DNA from 3 places in the Streptomyces sp. NPDC001292 genome. Region 2 is predicted to be linked to each of the others. Evidence: riboswitches for the same ligand, from Rfam matches in the RefSeq annotation. Region 2 holds a riboswitch; each other region holds the start of a gene.
The links. A riboswitch is a leader RNA that binds a small molecule or an ion and turns the genes downstream of it on or off. The one in region 2 is predicted to bind glycine.

Region 1 (5,859 bases), on a different contig from region 2:
TGGGCCTGGCCGACCACACCGGTGCCAAGCCCCGCCGCCTCTCCGGCGGCCAGGCCCAGCGCGTGGCCCTCGCCCGCGCCCTGGCCACCGGGCCCCGGCTGCTGCTGCTCGACGAACCGCTCGCCGCGCTCGACGCCCGTACCCGTCTGGAGGTCCGCGCCCAGGTGCGCCGGCACCTCGACGAGTTCGAGGCCGTCGCCGTCCTGGTCACCCATGACCCGCTGGACGCGATGGTGCTGGCCGACCGGCTGGTCGTGGTCGAGCACGGCAGGGTCGTTCAGGAGGGCACCCCGTCGGAGATCGCCCGCCATCCGCGCACCGACTACGTCGCGCAGCTCGTCGGCCTGAACCTCTACCGCGGGCGGGCGGAGGGCCACGCCGTCCGCCTCGAGGCCGGTCCCGTCATCACCACCACCGAGGAGCTGTCGGGAACGGTGTTCGTGGCCTTCCCGCCGAGTGCCGTCACTCTCTTCCGGGACCGCCCCACGAGCGCCAGCGCGCGCAATCTGTGGCGCTGCGAGGTCGCCGGTCTGGAGACCCACGGCGACCAGATCCGCGCCGACCTGGCCGGCGAACTCGCCCTCACCGCTGACCTGACCACGGTCGCGGCCGCCGAGCTGGACCTGCACCCGGGCGCGGGGGTCTGGGCGACCGTCAAGGCGACGCAGACCCACGCCTACCCGGCCTGAGGCACCGGCCGTCCTACGGTGGGTGATCACCACGTCCCCCACCCCCGCGAGGCACGCCCATGAGCCTGAGCATGCGCAACCAGTTGCCCGGCACGGTCACCGCCGTCACTCCCGGCGAGGCGATGGCCCTCGTTCACGTGCGGCTGAACGGAGGCGGACAGCTCACTTCCGCGATCACCCGGGACGCCGTCGAGGACCTGCGTCTGACCGAGGGCAGCGCCGTGCGCGCCCTGGTGAAGTCGACGGAGGTGTCCCTGGCCACCGGGCCGGTCGAGGGCCTGTCCATTCGCAACCGGCTGCCGGGCACCGTCACCCGGATCGCCCTCGGCGTGGCCATGGCGTCCGTCCGGGTCGGCGTGGAGGGCGGCGAGTTGACCGCCGCGATCACCAGGGACGCCGTCACCGAACTCGGCCTGACGGAGGGCACGCACGTCACCGCCCTGATCAAGTCGACCGAGGTCTCCCTGGCCACCGTGTGACACGGCGAGGGCTCCCGCCCGGGTCGGCCGGGAGCCCGTGAGCCGCTCGCTCAGTCCTCGTACGCGTCCAGCGGCGGGCAGGAGCAGACGAGGTTGCGGTCGCCGAAGGCCTGGTCGATGCGGCGCACCGGCGGCCAGTACTTGTCGGCCACCGAGACCCCGGCCGGGAAGACGGCCTCCTCACGGGTGTAGCCGTGCTCCCACTCCCCGCCGAGCGCGGCGGCGGTGTGCGGGGCGCCGTGCAGCGGGTTGTCGTCCGCGGGCCACTGACCGGAACCGACCTTCTCGATCTCGGCGCGGATCGCGATCATCGCATCGCAGAAGCGGTCCAACTCGGCCAGGTCCTCCGACTCGGTCGGCTCGATCATCAGCGTGCCGGCCACCGGGAACGACATCGTCGGCGCGTGGAAGCCGTAGTCGATCAGCCGCTTGGCCACGTCGTCCACGGTCACCCCGCTCGCCTTGGTCAGCGGGCGCAGGTCGATGATGCACTCGTGGGCGACCAGGCCGCCGGGACCGGTGTAGAGCACCGGATAGTGCGGCTCGAGCCGCTTGGCGACGTAGTTGGCGCTGAGCACGGCGACCTGTGTGGCCCGCTTGAGGCCCTCGCCGCCCATCAGACGGACGTAGGCCCAGGAGATCGGCAGGATGCCGGCCGAGCCCCACGGCGCGGCCGAGATCGGGCCGACTCCCGTCTCCGGGCCGGCGTCGGGCTGGAGCGGGTGGTTGGGCAGGTACGGCGCCAGGTGGGAACGCACGCCGACCGGGCCGACGCCGGGACCGCCGCCGCCGTGCGGGATGCAGAAGGTCTTGTGCAGGTTCAGGTGGGAGACGTCGCCGCCGAAGTGTCCCGGCTTGGCGAGGCCCACCAGGGCGTTGAGGTTGGCGCCGTCGACGTACACCTGGCCGCCGGCCTCGTGGACCTGTGCGCAGATGTCGGCGACGTGCTCCTCGAACACACCGTGCGTGGACGGGTAGGTGATCATCAGCACGGCCAGCTGCTCGCGGTACTGCTCGATCTTCGCCCGCAGGTCCTCGACGTCGATCTCGCCGTCCTCGGCGGTCTTCACGACGACGACCTTCATGCCGGCCATCACGGCGCTGGCGGCGTTGGTGCCGTGCGCGGAGGACGGGATGAGGCAGACGGTGCGCTGCTCGTCACCGTTGGCACGGTGGTAGCCGCGCACGGCGAGCAGACCGGCCAGCTCGCCCTGGGAACCGGCGTTCGGCTGAAGGGAGACCTTGTCGTAGCCGGTGACCTCGGCGAGACGTTCCTCCAGCTCGCGGATGAGGGTGAGGTAGCCCTGCGCCTGCTCGGCGGGCGCGAAGGGGTGCAGCTGCCCGAACTCCGGCCAGGTGACCGGCTCCATCTCGGTCGTCGCGTTGAGCTTCATGGTGCACGAGCCCAGCGGGATCATGCCGCGGTCGAGCGCGTAGTCGCGGTCGGCCAGCCGGCGCAGGTAGCGCAGCATCGCGGTCTCGGACCGGTACTGGTGGAAGACGGGGTGGGTGAGGTAGGTGTCTGCGCGCAGCAGCGCCTCGGGCAGCGTGTCCTCGGCGACCGCGTCCAGCGCCTCGATGTCGCCCCCGACGCCGAAGGCGGCCCACACGGTGCGCAGCCGGTCCCGGGTGGTGGTCTCGTCGCAGGCGACCGAGACGTGGTCGGCGTCGACGAGGCGCAGGTTCACGCCGCCCTCGCGGGCCGCGGCGACGACCTCGGCGGCACGCCCCTCCGCCCTGACGGTCAGCGTGTCGAAGTACGCGCCGTGCACGACCTCGAAGCCGCCGGCCTTGAGCCCCTCGGCGAGGACCGTGGCGTAGCGGTGGGTGCGGCGCGCGATGTCCCGCAGGCCCTCGGGGCCGTGGTAGACCGCGTACATGCCGGCCATGACGGCGAGCAGCACCTGGGCGGTGCAGATGTTGCTGGTGGCCTTCTCGCGGCGGATGTGCTGCTCACGGGTCTGCAGGGCGAGGCGGTAGGCCTTGTTGCCGTCGGCGTCGACGGAGACGCCGACCAGGCGGCCGGGCAGGCTGCGCGCGAACTTCTCGTGCACCGCCATGTAGCCGGCGTGCGGGCCGCCGAAGCCCATCGGAACGCCGAAGCGCTGGGTGGTGCCGACGGCGATGTCCGCGCCGAGCTCGCCGGGCGACTTCAGCAGGGTCAGCGCGAGCAGGTCGGCGGCGACGGTGACCAGGGCGCCCAGCTGGTGCGCCTGGTCGATGACGGGCTTCAGGTCGCGCACGGCGCCGGAGGCGCCCGGGTACTGCAGGAGCACGCCGTTGATCTCGCGCTCGGCGATCTCGGCCGGGATGCCGTCGCTGAGGTCGGCGACGACGACCTCGACGCCGGTCGGCTCGGCGCGGGTCTCGATGACCGCGATGGTCTGCGGCAGCGCGTCCGCGTCGACCAGGAACAGGCCCTTCTTGTTCTTGCCCATGCGCCGGGACAGCGCCATGGCCTCGGCGGCGGCGGTGCCCTCGTCGAGCAGGGACGCGCCGGAGGTCGGCAGACCGGTCAGGTCGGCGACCACGGTCTGGAAGTTCAGCAGCGCCTCGAGGCGGCCCTGGGAGATCTCCGGCTGGTAGGGGGTGTAGGCGGTGTACCAGGCCGGGTTCTCCATGACGTTGCGCAGGATCACCGGCGGGGTGAACGTCCCGTAGTAGCCGAGGCCGATCATCGAGCCGAGGACCTGGTTGCGGTCGGCGAGGGAGCGCAGCTCGGCCAGCACTTCGGCCTCGGTGCGGCCGCCGGGAAGGTCGAGCGCGTCGGCGTTCCTGATCACTTCGGGTACCGCGGCGGCGGTGAGCTCGTCGAGCGAGCCGTAGCCGACCTGCGCGAGCATCTTGGCCCGCGCCTCCTGGTCGGGCCCGATGTGGCGCTGTTCGAAGGGGATGCCCTGTTCGAGCTCGGAGAGCGGAATGCGCTGGGCGGTCATTGCGGAGGCCTCCTGGTCTGACACGACCTTCGAGGGACACCACGGCGCGGGTGTCCCGACGGCCTCCCCCTCTGTCATCTCAACCTGAGAGCTTCACCGGGCTGCCCGAGGGCTCCCGGTTTTCACCGTCGGTGAGAGCGGAAGCCGTCGACACCCGCTCTGCTTTCCAGAGTGACCTCGTCCGTGCGGTACGTGGGCCTGAGAGATTCCGGGGAGGATTTGCTCCTTCGGCGCCTCCGGTGGTGCCGGAGGGCTCTCCCGCACGGGGTCAGCAGCCGTTGCCAGCGTACCAGCGGGGCAGCCGTACGGGTCTTCGAGTGGCCGCACCGCTGAATGTGCTCTTTTGTAGTGCTTACGGATGAGTTGCGACCACGTGGAGGGACAGTGCAGACGGAGATCGATCCGCGCAACCTGATCGGCCGCAAGGCGTTCGACCGCAACGGCCACAAGATCGGCACGGTGGACGAGGTCTACCTCGACGACGCGACCGGTGTGCCGGAATGGGCGGCCATACGCACCGGCCTGTTCTCCCGGGACGCCTTCGTCCCCCTCGAGCCCAGCGAACTGGTCGAGGGCACCCTGCGCGTCCCCTTCGACCGCTCGCTGATCAAGGAGGCTCCGGACTTCGGCGTGGGCCGCCATCTGTCCCCGGAGCAGGAACTGCAGCTCTACCACCACTACGGCCTCGACGTGGCGCCTCCACCGGCTGTTCCGGACCACCACTTCGGCAAGCTGGCCGGCTCCGGCTCCGGTCCGGACGAGAGCTGAGCCGGCGGAACCAGAGGAAGGGGTTCGGCCGGTTCCAGGTCCGGGTCGTCCATGAGGAAGGTGCGTACCCGACCCGGCGCGGAGCGGGGGGTCTCGAAGCGGACGGTGACGCGGCCGAGGCCGCTGCCCTGCACCCATCCGTGGCCGTACGCGGCGTGCCGTACGTCATGGCCCGCCGGCCACCGCCGCTCGGTGGGTGCCGGCGGCTGCTCGGCGGGCTCCTCCGGCTGCCCCTCGGTCGGGCGCTCCGCCTCCGCGCCCGCGGCCCGCACGCCCGCCGCCTGCGCGAACAGGTCCTCCTGGGTGTAGTCGGCGAGCCCGGACACGCCCACGCCGAGCAGCCGTACACCGCCGGTGGTGTCCACCGAATCCAGCAGCCGGGCGGCCGCCTCCCGTATCACCGCGGGGTCGTCGGTGGGCCCGCGCAGGGTCTCGGAGCGGGTCAGGGTGGAGAAGTCGTAGCGGCGCACCTTCAGCACGATGGTGCGCCCCGACAGACCGGCCCCGCGCAGCCGCCGTACGCACCGGTCGGCGAGCCGCTGCACCTCCAGGGCCACCCGGACGCGGTCGTGGATGTCCACGTCGTAGGTGTCCTCGACGGACACCGACTTCGTCTCGCGCTCGGCCACGACGGGACGCTCGTCGTGGGCCAGCGCCATCGCGTACAGCGCGTGCCCGTGCGCTTTGCCGAGCAGCCGGACGAGCTCGTCCTCACCGGCCTCGGCGATTTCCTCGACGGTGTGGATCCCGGCCCGCCGCAGATGGTCGCCCGTGGCCGGGCCCACGCCCGGCAGGGTACGCACGGACAGCGGACCGAGCAGGGCCCGCTCGGTGCCGGGCTCGATGAGCACCAGCCCGTCGGGCTTGGCCTGCTCGGAGCCGATCTTGGCGAGCATCTTGGAGGCGGCCAGCCCCACGGACCCGGTGAGCCCCGTGACGGCCCGGATGTCGGCGCGCAGTTTCATCCCTGCCAGCCGGGCGGATTCC
Region 2 (5,859 bases):
GCGGCCGAGTGGGGGTGCCTACGGCCCGTCAGGTCTCGCGGCGGGCCGCGGCGGCCCGCACCATGTCGACGACCGCGCGCTCGGAGTCCTCGAGGTAGCGGCGCAGCGCCTCCGCGGCCTGGGCGCGCCGCCCGGTGCGCAGCAGATCGCACACCTCGCGGTCGCGCGGCACCCACTGCGCCTGGAACTCGGGCTCGCGCGGGACCTCGGCGAAGGCCAGGCGCAACTGCGCGACGATCGTGTCGAAGAACCGGTCGAGCCGCCTGCTGCCGAGCAGCCGTACGACGGCGCGGTGGAAGTCCAGCGACCAGGTGCTGACCTCGCTCCAGCGCCCCGCCCGGGCCGCCGCCTCCTGGGCCGAGACCCGCTCCTCGAGCGCGGCCAGCGCCTCCTCGGAGGCGTACACGCTCTCCTCCACCGCGCGCAGTTCGAAGCAGCGGCGGGCGGCGTAGATGTCGTGCACGTCGGCCACGTCGAGCCGCTTGACGGCGGCGCCCTTGTAGAGCCGGTGGACCGCCAGGCCCTCGTGCACCAGGAGCCGTACGGCCTCGCGCAGCGTGTTGCGCGAGACGCCCAGTTCGGCGGCGAGGGCCGCGTCCCGCAGGGGCAGGCCCGGGGGCAGCTCGCCCCGGCTGATCCGCTCGCGAAGCCGGTCGGCGACCGCTTCCGCGGCGACATCGCCGGGCTCGGGGACCCCGGCGGTGCTCTGTTCTTCGGACATGGCGGCGACAGTACCCCAGGATTGTTCATCAATCCATAGCTCGATTGATCGCGGGTGTCTGACTTCGACCGCAGAATGCCGTCCCTCACTGGCTGTCTGCCGCATCCGCGCTGACCGACGATCGTCCAACCCTTGACAGGATCGTTCAATCATTTCTAACTTGACCGCCACCGCAGGCCCCCCTCATCGCCGTGGTCGACGCCGCCGACGGACGACATCCAGCCGCGGCTCACCCCCCTCACGACTCCGCCCTTCCCTCTCCCGACCCGCCACGGAGGTGGCTCATGCCGCCGGTTCCCGCTCAATCCGCCACCGACGCGCCCCCGAGCAGTGGCCGCGCCCTGCTGGAGGACAGCGCCCTCACCTCGTTCCACCGCAGGCTGACCGTCTATTCGGCGGGCGGGCCCTTCCTCGACGGACTCATCCTCGGCGTGATCGGCGTCGCCCTCACCCAGATCGGCCCGCGCTGGCACCTCAGCGGCCTGTGGGAGGGCTTCCTCGCGGCGGCCGCGCTGTGCGGACTGCTCGTCGGCGGAACCGTCTTCGGCTACGTCACCGACCGCTTCGGCCGCCACATCATGTACACGATCGACCTGGCGGCGATCGTGGTCTTCTCCGTCGCCCAGGCCTTCGTCACCGGCCCCGAGCAACTGCTCGTGCTGCGCTTCCTGATCGGCGTGGCCGTCGGCGCCGACTACCCGATCGCCACGTCCCTGCTCGCCGAGTTCTCACCGCGCAAGCACCGCGGCGCGATGCTCGGTCTCCTGACCGTGATGTGGTCCGTGGGCAGCGCGGCCGCCTACCTCATCGGCGATCTGCTGCTGCGGCTCGGCCCCGACGGCTGGCGCTGGCTGCTCGCCTGCCCCGCGGTGCCCGCCGCGATCCTGGTCCTGCTGCGCATCGGCACCCCCGAGTCACCCCGCTGGTTGCTCTCCCAGGGCAGGGTCGAGGAGGCCGAGGCGGTGATGCGCAAGGTGTTCGGACCCGGCGCGGGCGTCGCCGACCTGGGCACCCCGGCCCAACCCGCCCGCTTCTCGGCCGTCTTCCGTGGCACCTACGGCAAGCGCACCGCCTTCGTCTCGCTCTTCTGGGCCTGTTCGGTGATGCCGATCTACGCCATCTACGCCTTCGGTCCCCAACTGCTCGCCGCCATGGGCCTGTCCGGCGACAGCGGCACCCTCGGCTCGGTCGCCATCAGCCTGGTGTTCCTGATCGGCTGCCTGGTCTTCCTGCCACTGCTGAACCGCGCGGGACGGCGTCCCGTCCTCGTCTGGACCTTCGCGGCGTCGACGGTCCCGCTGCTGGTGCTCGGCGTCTTCCCGGGGCTGCCGGCGGTCGGGGCGGGACTGCTGTTCGCGGTGTACGCGATCGCCGTCGGCGGTCCCACGCTGCTCCAGTGGATCTACCCGAACGAGCTGTTCCCGACGGAGATCCGGGCGACCGCGGTCGGTGTCGGCACCGGCTTCAGCCGCATCGCCGCCGCCGCCGGCACGTTCCTGACCCCGCTGGCCCTGGAGCACTGGGGCGTGGGAGCGACGCTGCTGCTGGCCGGCGTCGTGTCGGCGGTGGGCACGCTGGTGTCGATCGCGATGGCCCCGGAAACGCGGGGCGTGTCCCTGGAGACATCCAGCGCCACCTGAGCCGACGCCAGGCCGGCAGCCGCGGACCGACGGACGGGCATGAGTGAGAAGTGGCAGGGAGCACGACGGCTCCCTGCCACCCCTCGTTTGGGGACCACAGCCTCTCCTACGGCCGACCCCGTTGTCGGAGGAGCCGACTAGGATTTCGGGGCCGCCACTGGAGGGGCTGCGCCACCCGCTCGGTGGTACGGCACACCGCGACCGAGCGCGACAAGGCCGGCGACCACTACCACCAGGCATGGTGCGTTCTCGACGTCGACGAGTTCGCCAACCTGCACCCGGCGCTGCGGCTGGCCGACGACGAAGTAGCCGAAGACGAAGCCCCAGCGGCCCCGTGACCGGCCCGCGGCTGCGCACGTTGCCAGTTTCGGTCGACCGGTCGGCAGAGGCGCCGGCGCGCGGTGCGGCCCGGGTTCCACCGTCCGGCGCAACCCGGGCTCGAGCCTTGCATTACGGCGCTCCAGGGTCAGTGCACCGAGTCGACGGTCGGCGTCCCGGAGCGGCGCGACGAGTCGGCGGCCCTGACGGATACAGCCGTCCACGACACCCCGCCCACCGGGACGCTCCCGCAGAACCGCAGCTCCCGGAACGTCCCGCCGCTGCCGGGTCCAGACGAAAATCCCCAGCTCCGGCTCTGCAGCACGGCCCGGGCGATCTGCCGGATCTCACTGATATCGGGGCGATCGCGGTTTTCGACGAACCAGGTGAGCGCCATGGTGCAGGGCGGCATATCGACCACGTAACCGGCATTCAGTCAGCAGATCCGCGTGCTGGAACAGCGGTTGGGTCTTCAGTTGGTCGAGCGCACCAGAGCACGGCCACCATCGTCATGGGCCGCCCGCGCGGCTGAGTCGGGCGGTCGTGCGCACGGCTGGTTCACCCGCCTGATTGCCCAGGTCGGCTTGCCGGCTCCGGACGGACACGACGCGGCTCACCCGGCAGTTATGGGCAGTGGCTTCGCGGCGCACCCTTGACCGGCAGCCGGTGTGGACTTAGCCTCACCGCAGTAAACGGTCGTTCACCCCGCAGCGGGAGAGCATCGGGTCAGCCAGACCCGGGCGCCGAAGGAGCAACACCTCCCCGGAAACTCTCAGGCATCCCTACCGCTCGGGCAGGCAACTCTGGAAAGCAGGCGCTCACGCGTCTCGCCCACGGTGCAAGCCGCGGATTCCCGCGGTGAATCTCTCAGGCCCATGACAGAGGGGGAGGCTCACTCGGCCGCGCGGTCCCCTCCGCGCTCAACCCTCGAGGAGCCTTTGATGGCTGTCCCGTCGCGTCACCCCCGTCCGTCGCCCGCCTGCCGGCTTCCGGGCTGAACTTCGGCTTTCCTCTTTTCCCCGGCCGCCACCGGACCGGCTCCCCCGTCGCGTGCGCGTGTTCAGCGTGCCCTGCCGCCGTTCCGGTCGGTCCCGTATATCCGCATGTCCGCGTGCAGAACACCGTGTCCGCTCGTTCTGTGTGCGCGTGTGTTCACCCACCGAGACACCCCATGCCCGCACGCGTATGAGATCCCTAAGGTTTGCCCATGTCTGAAAGCAGTGACACCGGCGTGACCACCGCGTCCGCGCCCCAGAGAGGGCACGCACCGACGCCCTCGCCGGCGGGTCAGCAGCACCTCTCCCGGCAATTGTCCAACCGGCACATCCAGCTCATCGCGATCGGCGGTGCGATCGGAACCGGTCTGTTCATGGGATCGGGCAAAACGATCTCGCTGGCCGGCCCCTCGGTGATCTTCGTCTACATGATCATCGGCGCGATGCTGTTCTTCGTGATGCGGGCGATGGGCGAGCTGCTGCTCTCCAACCTGCGCTACAAGTCCTTCGCCGACTTCGCCTCGGACCTCCTCGGGCCGTGGGCCGGCTTCTTCACGGGCTGGACCTACTGGTTTTGCTGGATCGTCACCGGGATGGCCGACGTCATCGCGATCGCCGGGTACGTGTCGTACTGGTGGCACGGGCTCGCGCTGTGGATACCCGGGCTTGTGGCGGTCGTCGTGCTGATCGCTCTGAACCTGCCCACCGTGAAGGCGTTCGGCGAGACCGAGTTCTGGTTCGCACTGATCAAGATCGTCGCTATCGTGGCGCTGATCGTCGTGGGGCTCGGCATGGTGCTGGGCGGCTTCCATGCGCCTGGGGGCGCCACCGCGAGCTTCTCCAACCTCTGGAACGACGGCGGCTTCTTCCCCACCGGCCCCATGGGCTTCGTCGCGGGATTCCAGATCGCGACCTTCGCCTTCGTCGGCATCGAACTCGTCGGCACCACCGCGGCCGAGACCAAGAACCCGGAACGGAACCTGCCCAAGGCGATCAACTCGATCCCGGTACGCGTGATGCTGTTCTACGTGGTCGCCCTGGTCGTGATCATCTCCGTCACTCCCTGGCGCGACATCAGCGCGGACCGCAGCCCCTTCGTCGTGATGTTCGCCCTCGCCGGCCTGGGCATCGCAGCCTCGTTGATCAACTTCGTGGTGCTGACCTCGGCCACCTCGTCCGCGAACTCGGGCATCTACTCCACCTCGCGGATGGTCTACGGCCTGGCACAGGAGGGCGACGCGCCCTCGCGGTTCGGCAGGCTCACCTCCAGGAAGGTGCCGGTCAACGCCCTGCTCCTGTCCGGCGTCTTCCTGCTCCCCGGTGTCGTCATGCTCACCCTGGGCGACTCGATCATCGAGGCCTTCACGCTGGTGACCACCATCTCGGCGCTGCTGTTCATATTCGTCTGGTCGATCATCCTGATCAGCTACATCGTGTACCGCAAGCGCCGTCCGCACCTGCACGAGGTATCGACGTTCAAGATGCCCGGCGGCATCCCCATGTGCTACGTCGTGCTCGCGTTCTTCGCGTTCCTCATCTGGGCACTGACCCAGAAGGACGACACGCTGCAGGCGCTGCTGGTGACCCCGGTGTGGTTCGTCATCCTCGGCATCGCATGGGCGGTGCTGCGCCGTCGCGGCCGCCGTCAGGCCCGGCAGACCGTCTCCCTGCCCGGCTCCCGGAACGGGGAGTGACCCGACCCCGAGGAAGGCGGAGTCACACAGACGGGGACCGATCCCACGCTGCGTAACGACTCGGTGGCGGCACATCCGGCTGCCACCTCAGACTCCGTCGCCGCGCTCTGCGCCGTCGATCACTCGGTGAACGCGATGCCTCACTCGCCACCGTCCTGGCCGCCGTCATCGAGACAGAGCACGTGCCGTACCTCGCCGCGCTGCGGTACAAGGACTCCGGCCTCCGCGAGCGCACCCAGTGGGAGAAGGTCTGGGACCAGCAGAGGGAAGAGGACCGCACCGGTGAAAGGCTCGACACTCGGATGCCGGAGGACCCCGCTTCGTACCTCTCCTCGCCGGTCTGCGCGAGGTGCTGCCCTGGGTCCACCAGTAGTACGGCGAGTACGACGAGGAGTGGGGGGCGACCCCGCCGAGGAGTTCCAGGCCGCCCTCGAAACGGGCCGTACGGAACGCCAACTCTCCGGGTCCGACCTCGTCAACTGGCGTCCCGA
Region 3 (5,859 bases), on a different contig from region 2:
GCGTCGCGCACGCCGTCGCCGAAGAGGTTGAAGGCAAGGACGGTGATGAAGATCGCCAGACCGGGGACCACCATGTACATGGGGTCCGCCTCGTAGTAGTCGATGGCGTTCGAGAGCATCTGCCCCCAGGATGCGGTCGGCGGCTTGACGCCCACGCCGAGGAAGCTGAGCGCGGCCTCGGTGAGGATGTTGGTCGGGATCATCATCGTCGTGTACACGATGATCGGCGCCACGAGGTTGGGCAGCAGCTCCTTGAACAGGATGTAGAAGCGGCCGGCGCCGAGCGAGCGTGCCGCCTCGACGTACTCGCGTTCGCGCAGCGAGAGCGTCTGGCCGCGCACCACGCGGCCGATGTAGGGCCAGCCGAAGAAGCCGATGACCAGGATCATCACGAAGACGCGCACACCCGTGCCGGTCAGGCCGAGCATCTCGCTCGGCATGACGGAGACCAGCGCGATGATGAACAGCAGCTGCGGGAAGGCGAGCAGGCCGTCCATGACCCGGCTGATGGCCGCGTCCACCCAGCCGCCGAAGAAGCCGGCGAGGATGCCGAGGACGGTGCCCAGGATGACGGCGACCACGGCGGACAGGAAGCCCACGAGCAGCGAGATCTGGGCGCCGTAGACGATACGGGCGAAGATGTCGCGGCCGCTGACCGGCTCGACGCCGAAGAGGTGGTCGCCGCTGATGCCGCCGAGGGAACCCTTGGGGGTGCCGAAGAGCGGGTCGATCAGGTCCTCGTGGTGCAGTTCGGGGTCCTGACCGACCGCGTGCGCGATCACGGGCGCGAGGAGCGCGACCAGGATGAGGAAGAGCACGACCACGCCGCCCGTGAGGGCGAGCTTGTCCCGCTTGAGGCGCTCCCAGGCGATCCGGCCCAGGGAACGCCCCTGTACGGCCTTGGCATCGACGCTGGCGGCCGTCGCCTCGTCGGCAGCGCTCGGGGCCGCTTCAGCGGTCGGCTCGTGCAATGGTGCCGTCATCTGGCAGGGACCCCTCTCAACCGGCGGTGGCCGGCCCGCGCTTGCCGCTGTGGCGGCTGTTCAGTCCGTCGTACACAGGGGCAACGCCCCCTTGGTGCGGGAGTCTTCAACGCCATGGTGATCCGTTGCCAGACTTGGCGGTGAATGGATGCGCAAACGTGATGCGGGTTGGGGGGTTCCGTTATCCGGACAGTGGGTAACGAGGGGCGGACAGGGACCAGTTGGGGCGGCCCACGGCAAAAGCGGACCATCCGCATCCATCTACGCGCGCAGAGGATCACCCGTGCGGGAGCCCTGCGGTGGACGGACCGGACGCGTCAGTAGCCGCCCCGCACCGGCGGGTAGCCGTAGCCGGCCGCCTGGGCCTGCGCGGGGGGTGCCTGGCTCTCCCGGTCGTAGAACGGGCGGGAGTTCGCGCGCAGCCACATCGCGACCGGGTCGTACTCGTCGGACATCGCGACCGTCGAGACCGGCAGCCCGTCGGGGACGGCGCCGATGGACTGCTGCATCATCACGCGCACCGAGTCGACGGCCGGCGGCGAGGTGTCGTACACGTCGAGGCCGATGGCGAGGTACGGCGCTCCGAGCGCCGGCTGCACCCAGGCGCGGCGCAGCGAGCGCAGGGCCGGGGTGCGGTGGGCGTTCTGGGTGAGCAGGGCGTAGAACTGCGAGGCCTCGACGGTGGGTTCGGACAGCCGGAGGGGGCCCGCGGGCTGGCGGTCGAGACCGGTGGCGATGCGGCGCAGGTCCAGCCACGGAATACCGACGCCGCCGCCCGGGGCGTGCGGGTTCAGCCAGAGGCCGTAGTGGTCGGGGTAGAGGGTGCGGGCCACGTCGAGGCCGTCCACGACCTCGTACGAACGGTTCCAGCCGCTGGCCGACAGCTCCTGGGCGGAGGTCACGCAGGGCGCGTAGCCGTGGCCGTCGACCTCCATGTGGCCGTACTGGGCGTCGGGGGAACCAGCCTGGCCGTGCCACAGCAGCATCCAGACCTGGCCGGAGGACGGGGTCGCCAGCGCGCGCAGCAGCGCCTCATAGGCGTCGTAACGCCCGGGCGTCACCTGGCGCAGCGTCTGCTCGACCTGCCCGGCCGTGGTGCCGCTGGCGCTCACTTGTACCGCCCCTCCATACAACCGACGTATCGACCGAGCCGTGGGTCCGGGTCCTGTCGTCACCTTCCCGTCGTCCGCCCGGCGGGCAGGCGGGAAAGTGAGGCAGGCCTAGCTTAAGCCGCCGTCCGGCGGCCGGGGACTCGCCGTGCGCCGCCGGCTGCGGATCGTGTGCGCTTCCCCGGCGTCCCGGGTCGGACTCAGTGGGCGTGCTGGTAGAACGGGCGGACGTTCTCCCTCATCCAGTCCGCCACGGGATCCTGGGCCACGTCCAGGAGGACCAGGTTGACCGGCCACCGGGCCGGGGTCTTCGCCAGGGCGCGGCCCAGGGCGTCCAGGGCGCCGGCCTGCGGGTCGCCCTCCCACTGGGACAGTTCGACGCCTACGAACATGACCGGGTCGTCCGTCTCGACGGCGGCCAGGCAGCGGCGGGCGGTGCTGACCACGCCGGTCTCGGCGAACTCGGCGCCGGCGGCGGCGAGGAAGTCCACCGGGTCGTCCTGCCAGTCCGGTTCGAAGAGGCGGACGCGGCCGCCGCTCGACGGGCCGTCCAGTGGGGTGCGCCCCGCCCGGCACAGTTCGGCCACGACCGCCGGTGGCAGCGGGACACCGACCACGCCGTCCGGGTTGAGCGCGATGCCGGCCTGCGGGGGCAGTCCGCGCGCGAACTCGACGGCGGGCGCGACGGTGTACGCCATGTGCGGGCCCGCGGCCTGGCGGAGCTGCTCCTCGGAGCTGAAGACCGGCACGTACGCCTGACCGTCGATCTCCAGCGTGGGCAGGTCGAGCGGGCCGCTGTGGGGACCGCCGCCGTTGGGCAGGGGCACCCAGAGGAGGCTGCGGCCGAGCACCTCGACGATCCGGCCACCGGCGGACGGGACGCCGAGGGAGGCGGACAGCACCTCCTCCAACTCGTTGCCGGGCCATCCGCCGTGCGGATGGGAGTGCGCCTGTGCCGGAAAGTCCGCGGAGAAGTCCGCCGGGAAGTCCATCTGCTACCGCCTGCTGTGAACCACTGCTGTGGCCGAAAGGCTATCGGGTACCAGCCCGAAGCTCACGAAAAATCCCACGACCACGACCCGCCGCACCGCGCACCGTGTGGTTCTCAGGTGGTGAACTCGATTCGTCGCAGTCGCGTCGCTGCCTCGCGGTCCAGCAGGACCGCCGAGCCGCAGCCGTTCGGCAGGGTGCCGCGCTCGACCGCGCGGAGCAGGCCGGCGGTGGCGCGGCGGTGGCGGCGGAAGGCGTAGCGGGAGACACCGCGGCCCCGTGCACGCTGGCCGGTCAGGGCGGTGCCGGGGGTGACGTCCAGCAGGACGAGGTGCAGGGTGCCGCCGCGGCGGCGGGCGGTGCGGGCCAGCCAGGCGCGGACCCAGGGCTGCGTGCCGCAGTCGTGGACCACGAGCGCCGCCCCGGAGCGCAGGGCGCGGCGCAGCCCCGCGAAGTGGGCGAGGCGGACCAAGGGGCGGTACAGGGCGTAGGGGAGGTACGCCGCCAGGCGGGCGTCCCAGCGGTCGCGGGTGTCCTGGGAGTCGATGCGGACGCCGTGCACCGCGCGCCGCATCAGCGTGGACTTGCCGCTGCCGGGCAGGCCGGTGACCACGACCAGGTCGCGCGGGCCGAAGCGCAGCACGCGCGGGCCGAGGCCGGACCGGTCCCGCAGGTCGCGGACCATGGGTGCGGGGGCCTGGGCCGTGGCGTACAACGCGGTCCTGTGCGCCGTCATCGTTCCTCCCATCGATCGTAAAAAGAAGGTAATAGGCGGCGTCCCGCGTTTCCGTGCACGTCCTGCCACAGGTCGGTCACAGATGCCGCCCTGCCGCGAAGCGGGCCGGGCGTGCAATGATGTGCGCGCAACTGCATATCGGCCGTTTGAATCCGCGCGGGAGAGTCCCCAGCCGTCTCGCTGGGGCGCCGAAGGAGCAAGTACCTCCCTTGAATCTCTCAGGCCCCGTTACCGCGCGGGCGAGGCACATCTGAAAAGCGGGCCGCTGGCGCAGTGGCTCCACCCAAGGTGCAAGCCGTGCACCGTCCGTCCGACGGCGGTCATGGCGAACCTCTCAGGTTCCGATGACAGATGGGGAGGACATGATCAGTCCTCGCCCGTCATGCCTTGGAGACCGCCCGATGAGCAGTACCGAACCCGACCGACTCCGCCGCACCGCGCTCGACGCGCTGCACCGCTCGCTCGGCGCGACGATGACCGACTTCGCCGGCTGGGACATGCCGCTGCGTTACGGCTCCGAGCGCGACGAGCACATCGCCGTACGGACGAAGGCCGGCCTCTTCGACCTGTCCCACATGGGCGAGATCACCGTCACCGGCCCGCAGGCCGTCGCGCTGCTGAACCACGCCCTGGTCGGCAACATCGCCACCATCGGCCTCGGCCGCGCCCGCTACACCATGATCTGCCAGGCCGACGGCGGCATCCTGGACGACCTGATCGTCTACCGGCTGGGCGAGACCGAGTACCTGGTCGTCGCCAACGCCTCCAACGCCCAGGTGGTGCTCGACGCGCTGACCGAGCGGGCGGCGGGCTTCGACGCCGAGGTGCGCGACGACCGGGACAGCTACGCGCTGCTCGCCGTGCAGGGCCCCGAGTCCGCCGGCATCCTGAAGTCGCTCTCCCCCAAGCACTCGGCTTCGCTCGTGCAGGGAGGTGCCCCCATCGCCGACCTGGACGGCCTGAAGTACTACGCCGGGCTCCCCGGCACGGTCGCGGGCGTCCCCGCGCTGATCGCGCGCACCGGGTACACCGGCGAGGACGGCTTCGAGCTGTTCGTGGCACCGGGCGACGCGGAGAAGCTGTGGCAGGCGCTGACCGAGGCCGGCGCGGACGCCGGGCTGGTCCCGTGCGGGCTGTCCTGCCGGGACACGCTGCGCCTGGAGGCGGGCATGCCGCTGTACGGGCACGAGCTGTCGACCTCGCTGACCCCGTTCGACGCGGGCCTCGGCCGGGTGGTCAAGTTCGAGAAGGAGGGCGACTTCGTGGGCCGCGAGGCCCTGCTGGCCGCCGCCGAGCGCGCCGCCGCCGAGCCGCCCCGGGTGCTCGTCGGCCTGGTCGCCGAGGGCCGCCGGGTCCCGCGCGCCGGGTACGCGGTCGTCGCGGGCGGCGAGGTGATCGGCGAGGTCACCTCCGGGGCCCCCTCCCCCACCCTGGGCAAGCCGATCGCCATGGCGTACGTCGACGCCGCGCACGCCGCTCCGGGCACGCCCGGTGTGGGAGTGGACATCCGGGGCAACCACGAGCCGTACGAGGTCGTGGCGCTGCCCTTCTACAAGCGGCAGAAGTGACACCTCCCTAGCCGGCACGGAGGCGACGTGAGACACGTCACCCCTGGTCACGCACGCCTTTCGCAGTCCCCCATTCATCACCATTGACCCGCGTACAGGAGAATTCTGGCCATGAACAACCCTCAGCATCTGCGCTACAGCAAGGAGCACGAGTGGCTGTCGCCCGTCGAGGACGGCGTGGCGACGGTCGGCATCACGGAGTTCGCGGCCAACGCGCTCGGCGATGTCGTCTACGCCCAGCTCCCGGAGGTCGGCGACACGGTGGCCGCGGGCGAGACCTGCGGTGAGCTGGAGTCGACCAAGTCGGTGTCCGACCTGTACTCCCCCGTGAGCGGCGAGGTCACCGAGGTCAACGAGGACGTGGTGAGCGACCCGTCGCTGGTGAACTCCGCGCCCTTCGAGGGCGGCTGGCTGTTCAAGGTGCGCCTTGCCGAGGAGCCCGCCGACCTGCTCTCCGCCGACGAGTACGCCGC

Region 1: it holds a riboswitch for glycine, as region 2 does, so the genes downstream of both, gcvP (aminomethyl-transferring glycine dehydrogenase) here and cycA (D-serine/D-alanine/glycine transporter) in region 2, are expected to answer to the same signal.
Region 3: it holds a riboswitch for glycine, as region 2 does, so the genes downstream of both, gcvT (glycine cleavage system aminomethyltransferase GcvT) here and cycA (D-serine/D-alanine/glycine transporter) in region 2, are expected to answer to the same signal.

The regions. Positions count from the first base shown of each region.
Region 1 is NZ_JBIAXG010000071.1:14,777-20,635, forward strand. It holds gene ACFY4A_RS39635 (ABC transporter ATP-binding protein) at 1-689, shown strand, start outside; gene ACFY4A_RS39640 (molybdopterin-binding protein) at 749-1,168, shown strand; gene gcvP (aminomethyl-transferring glycine dehydrogenase) at 1,219-4,104, opposite strand; glycine riboswitch at 4,281-4,375, opposite strand; gene ACFY4A_RS39650 (PRC-barrel domain-containing protein) at 4,489-4,872, shown strand; gene ACFY4A_RS39655 (DNA polymerase IV) at 4,782-5,859, opposite strand, start outside.
Region 2 is NZ_JBIAXG010000036.1:29,528-35,386, reverse strand. It holds gene ACFY4A_RS30745 (GntR family transcriptional regulator) at 29-721, opposite strand; gene ACFY4A_RS30740 (MFS transporter) at 1,006-2,361, shown strand; gene ACFY4A_RS30735 (hypothetical protein) at 2,544-2,699, shown strand; gene ACFY4A_RS30730 (hypothetical protein) at 2,828-3,091, opposite strand; glycine riboswitch at 3,381-3,477, shown strand; glycine riboswitch at 3,478-3,568, shown strand; gene cycA (D-serine/D-alanine/glycine transporter) at 3,887-5,368, shown strand; partial or broken gene ACFY4A_RS30720 (hypothetical protein) at 5,551-5,616, shown strand.
Region 3 is NZ_JBIAXG010000038.1:199-6,057, reverse strand. It holds gene ACFY4A_RS31445 (ABC transporter permease) at 1-983, opposite strand, end outside; gene ACFY4A_RS31440 (enhanced serine sensitivity protein SseB C-terminal domain-containing protein) at 1,301-2,095, opposite strand; gene ACFY4A_RS31435 (enhanced serine sensitivity protein SseB) at 2,293-3,084, opposite strand; gene ACFY4A_RS31430 (AAA family ATPase) at 3,198-3,818, opposite strand; glycine riboswitch at 3,966-4,062, shown strand; gene gcvT (glycine cleavage system aminomethyltransferase GcvT) at 4,220-5,386, shown strand; gene gcvH (glycine cleavage system protein GcvH) at 5,498-5,859, shown strand, end outside.